Regions from separate parts of the Agarivorans sp. Alg241-V36 genome, predicted to be linked through region 1. Evidence: predicted binding sites of a transcription regulator. Region 1 holds the regulator's gene; the other holds the start of a gene.
What was found. The regulator sigma-54, encoded in region 1, starts transcription at its own class of promoters, with help from an activator protein. The targets are predictions, from matches to a motif close to GTTGGCACGNNNNTNGNNT.

Region 1 (2,184 bases):
CGCAAGAAAACCGCGGTGGCTTGATGTTGGTTGTCGATACGGCCATGAGGAATAGCGATGCCTTGGCCAATACCTGTACTGCCCATTTTTTCTCGACTTAATAAGCTCTCGAAAATGCATTGGGTAGTGGTATCAAGCTGTTTGGCAGCTAGTTCGCTAACGATTTCTAGGGCGCGCTTTTTGGAAGAGCATTGAACTGCACTTTGAGTGCAGTCCAAGCTAAGTACTTTATTTAGTTGCATTGGGGTGACTAACGTTTGTTGAGTTTTTCTTTATGTTTGATGACTTGGCGATCAAGCTTGTCAATCAGACTGTCGATGGCGGCATACATGTCAGAATGCTCAGAGGTTGCAAATACTTCGCCGCCGTTAAGGTGCAATGTCGCTTCAGCTATTTGGTTTAGTTTTTCTACGTTTAAGATGACGTGAACATTGTTAATCTGATCGAATCGTCGGGTGAGTTTGGCAAACTTGGTGTGGACATATTCTTTCAAAGATTCAGTTATTTCTACGTGGTGTCCAGTAAGGTTAATTTGCATAGATATCTTCCCCTTTTATTGTCCTTAGATAAGGCTCTTACGTTGGTTAGAAGGTGGAATTGCTAAAGACTCACGATATTTAGCAATCGTACGTCTTGCCACCTTGATCCCCTGATCTGCCAAAATATCAGCAATTTTGCTATCGCTGAGTGGTTTACTGGTATTTTCGGCAGCTACCAGTTTCTTAATTAATGCACGAATGGCAGTTGATGAGCATTCACCACCACCATCGGTAGCCACATGGCTAGAAAAGAAATATTTAAGCTCGAAGATACCGCGAGGTGTATGCATGAATTTTTGGGTGGTAACCCGGGAAATGGTTGATTCATGCATTTCAACGGCTTCGGCTACATCGTTCAGTACCATTGGCTTCATGGCTTCTTCGCCATATTCAAAAAATGCCTGTTGATGATGAACAATGCAGTTGGATACTTTTAATAGGGTTTCGTTACGGCTTTCAATACTTTTAATAAACCACTTAGCTTCTTGTAAATGGCTACGGATAAACTGGGTATCGGTGGCATTAGAGGTTTTACTTAACGAAGCATAGTGAGAGTTTACGCGTAGTTTAGGCATTGCATCTGGGTTGAGTTCAACAACCCAACGGCCTTGACGCTTTATGACCGAGACGTCTGGAATCACATATTGTGCTTGATTTGGCTCTACGGCATTACCTGGGCGCGGCTCAAGTGTGTGAATCAAGCGCATAACTTCGCGCAGTTGATCTTCTTTAAGTTTGGTTTTGCGTGCCAGTAAACGAAAATCACGATTGGCCAAGACATCAATGTGGTTGGACACTACATCTTTGGCTTCTGCTAGCCATGGCGTGTCTTCGACAAAACGGCTTAGTTGAATGAGTAAACATTCTTGCAAGGATCTGGCAGCAATGCCAACAGGGTCAAAGTGTTGAATGCGTTTTAGTACCGCTTCTACTTCATCTAATTCTACGTCTAAGTCGTTATTGTCACTAGAACGCAGGCCTTCGAGCAGTTGCTCGCAATCTTGGGTGAGATAACCGGATTCATCTACCGCATCAATAATCGCTAAGGCAATGGCTTGGTCCACTTCGCTAAAAGGAGTGAGTTGCATTTGCCATAACAAGTGATCTTGCAGGGAATCGACAGTTTCGCCTTGAAACACCATGTCGTTGTCATCACTCGCCGCACCGCTTGAAGAACTAGCAGGGGCTGAACTGGCGCTGTAGATATCATCCCAAGTGGAATCAACCGGTAAGTCATCGGAGACGGTTTCTTGGTTAATGGCATCGCCAGCTTCAATTTGACTATTGTCTATATCGGCGGTGGATTCAGCTTCGGTAGATTTCTCATTGGCTGATTTAGCGTCAGTTGTGTCACCATCACTCGCGTGAGACTCATCCGCCTCAAGTAGAGGGTTACTTTCCAGAGCCTCTTGAATCTCTTGCTGTAAATCCAGTGTTGAAAGCTGGAGTAAGCGAATGGCCTGTTGTAACTGGGGAGTCATGGTTAACTGCTGACCAAGACGCAACTGCAAAGATGCTTTCATTAACTACCGCTGTTCCTTCTTCTTATTGTGTTTTTGAAAACTTACACTTTAACTATAGCTTGAATTGTTCGCCGAGATAAACTCGTTTCACATGCTCGTTTTCAAGAATTTCTTCTGGTTTT
Region 2 (2,184 bases), on a different contig from region 1:
TTAGCCATGGTGCTTTTTAGGGTTGCGCTGTTGGTGAAATCAACGGCATCTTCAGCTTGGTAGAACATTTTAGTTGAGGCTAATTGCGCATCGTAACCGGCTAAGTCAGTACCTGAAGCTTCAGCCATAAACGCACGTGCTTTAGTCGCTGCTTCGTCGTCGCCCGACATAGTTGCCATAATTTCATACCAAGCGCCGGTTAAGGCTTTACCCAGTTTAGGGTCTTGCTTAAGGGTATCGGTATTAACTACTAGTAAGTCGATAATTTCGCCAGGGATCTTAGATGAGTCGAACACCATGTTGGTGTCTGGCATTGAAATAATTTCACTTAATAGCGGGTTCCAGGTGGTAACAGCGGTAACATCTGAAGTGGTAAATGCGGCAACTAAATCAGCGTCTGAGGTGTTTTCAACTTTAATGTCGCGTTCTTTCAAATCAACCGATTCTAATGCTCGTGCTAACAAGTAATGCGAAACACTTAACTCTACTAAGTTAACTTTTTCGCCTTTAATGTCGGCAAGAGTTTTATCACCTTTGAGTACAACACCGTCGTTACCATTAGAAAAATCGCCAACAATAAGTGCTGTTGAATCAACACCACTGGCTGCTGGAATAGTTAGTGCGTCCATGTTGGTCATTACTGTGGCATCAAAACCACCGGCGGTGTATTGGTTAATTGATTCGATGTAGTCATTCACCTGCACTACTTCGATATTGATATCGTATTTGTCGGCCCACTTATCAACAATGCCCGAGGCTGCTCCATAATCCCACGGCATCCAACCTACATAGATTGTCCAAGCGAGTTTATAAGTTGGTTTATCGTCTGCTTGAGCAGATGCAATACTAAGCGCGCTGGCGCTAACGATGGTGGCTGCTACGGCCAAAGTACGGAGTGGAGATTTAATTAGTTTTAACATGGTCACCTCAATGTGGTTATGCACTTTAAAATAAAAACATGAGAGACGTATTTATTGTCATCTCCCGGGCTTTTATCCCTCCGTGTAACCTCTATGAGGTTGACAACTCTCGGTCCAGACACTGCGTTGCAGCCGGAACCCTAGATGTCTATTGCAAATTTTAAGCGGCTCTTGATGAGGCAGAGCCATACATCTCTCATGTCGCAAAGTTAAAGTAGCAATGGCTATGCCAAACCAGCGTTACCTAATTTTAGGTACTTCATTGACGCAAAAGTATCTTTTCGCGCACCGTTTTTGCTCAATGCGCTTCAACAAGCACCAACATGGTGAGATTTGTCTAAGAGAGTAATATTGAAGATTTTAGAACCAAAAAAGCCAGTAGCAATTGCTACTGGCTTTTTTTGAATTGGTGCCCGGGGCCGGACTTGAACCGGCACGTCCTTTCAGACGAGGGATTTTAAATCCCTTGTGTCTACCAATTTCACCACCCGGGCAAAACTTTACTTTGTAATGGAGGCGGGTCCCGGAGTCGAACCGAGGTCCACGGATTTGCAATCCGCTGCATAGCCACTCTGCCAACCCGCCAAAAGGCATTACAAATTTTGGAGCGGCACATCGGGTTCGAACCGATGACCTCAACCTTGGCAAGGTTGCGCTCTACCAACTGAGCTAGTGCCGCTTAATTCTTTATCACTATTTAGTGTGCGAGTTAGCAACTAGGTTGCGCTACTCTATATACTCACACTGAGCTAGTGCCGCTTAATAAACTTCTTTTGTTACCACTCAAGCAGTAACGAGTATTCCAACTCAAATAACTGGTGCCCGGGGCCGGACTTGAACCGGCACGTCCTTTCAGACGAGGGATTTTAAATCCCTTGTGTCTACCAATTTCACCACCCGGGCGACACGTTTTGCTGTTATCTAAGGGCTAGCCCCTGAAAACGAGTTGTACTTTAACGTATTACAGAAATGAGTCAACGGATTTTTTGAGGGAGTTGATTCAAGTGCTTAAAAAGCGATCTAGCAGCTGCCTTTTCAATCTTTTGCAGGTTTAATAACGGCGAAGTCAGCTATAAATATAACGAACATAAAGTTAGTTTTAATTAGAGATTAAATGGCTTAAACAACTCATATAACTAAACAGGTATAGTTTTACAATGAGTTAAGTCTTTTTAGGGAGATTGGAACTTAGAATAGCAAGAAGAGTTGGTGCCCGGGGCCGGACTTGAACCGGCACGTCCTTTCAGACGAGGGATTTTAAATC

Region 2: G6R11_RS00865 (putative urea ABC transporter substrate-binding protein) is a predicted target of sigma-54. The motif match lies at 1,136-1,154, and genes of this name have one in related genera.

What each region holds. Positions count from the first base shown of each region.
Region 1 is NZ_UNRE01000010.1:46,274-48,457, forward strand. Features, by position in the region: gene ptsN (PTS IIA-like nitrogen regulatory protein PtsN) at 1-242, opposite strand, end outside; gene hpf (ribosome hibernation promoting factor) at 251-538, opposite strand; gene G6R11_RS19530 (RNA polymerase factor sigma-54) at 563-2,062, opposite strand; gene lptB (LPS export ABC transporter ATP-binding protein) at 2,115-2,184, opposite strand, start outside.
Region 2 is NZ_UNRE01000001.1:175,592-177,775, reverse strand. Features, by position in the region: gene G6R11_RS00865 (putative urea ABC transporter substrate-binding protein) at 1-920, opposite strand, end outside; guanidine-I (ykkC/yxkD leader) riboswitch at 980-1,075, opposite strand; tRNA gene G6R11_RS00860 (tRNA-Leu) at 1,328-1,414, opposite strand; tRNA gene G6R11_RS00855 (tRNA-Cys) at 1,432-1,505, opposite strand; tRNA gene G6R11_RS00850 (tRNA-Gly) at 1,524-1,599, opposite strand; tRNA gene G6R11_RS00845 (tRNA-Leu) at 1,737-1,823, opposite strand; tRNA gene G6R11_RS00840 (tRNA-Leu) at 2,128-2,184, opposite strand, start outside.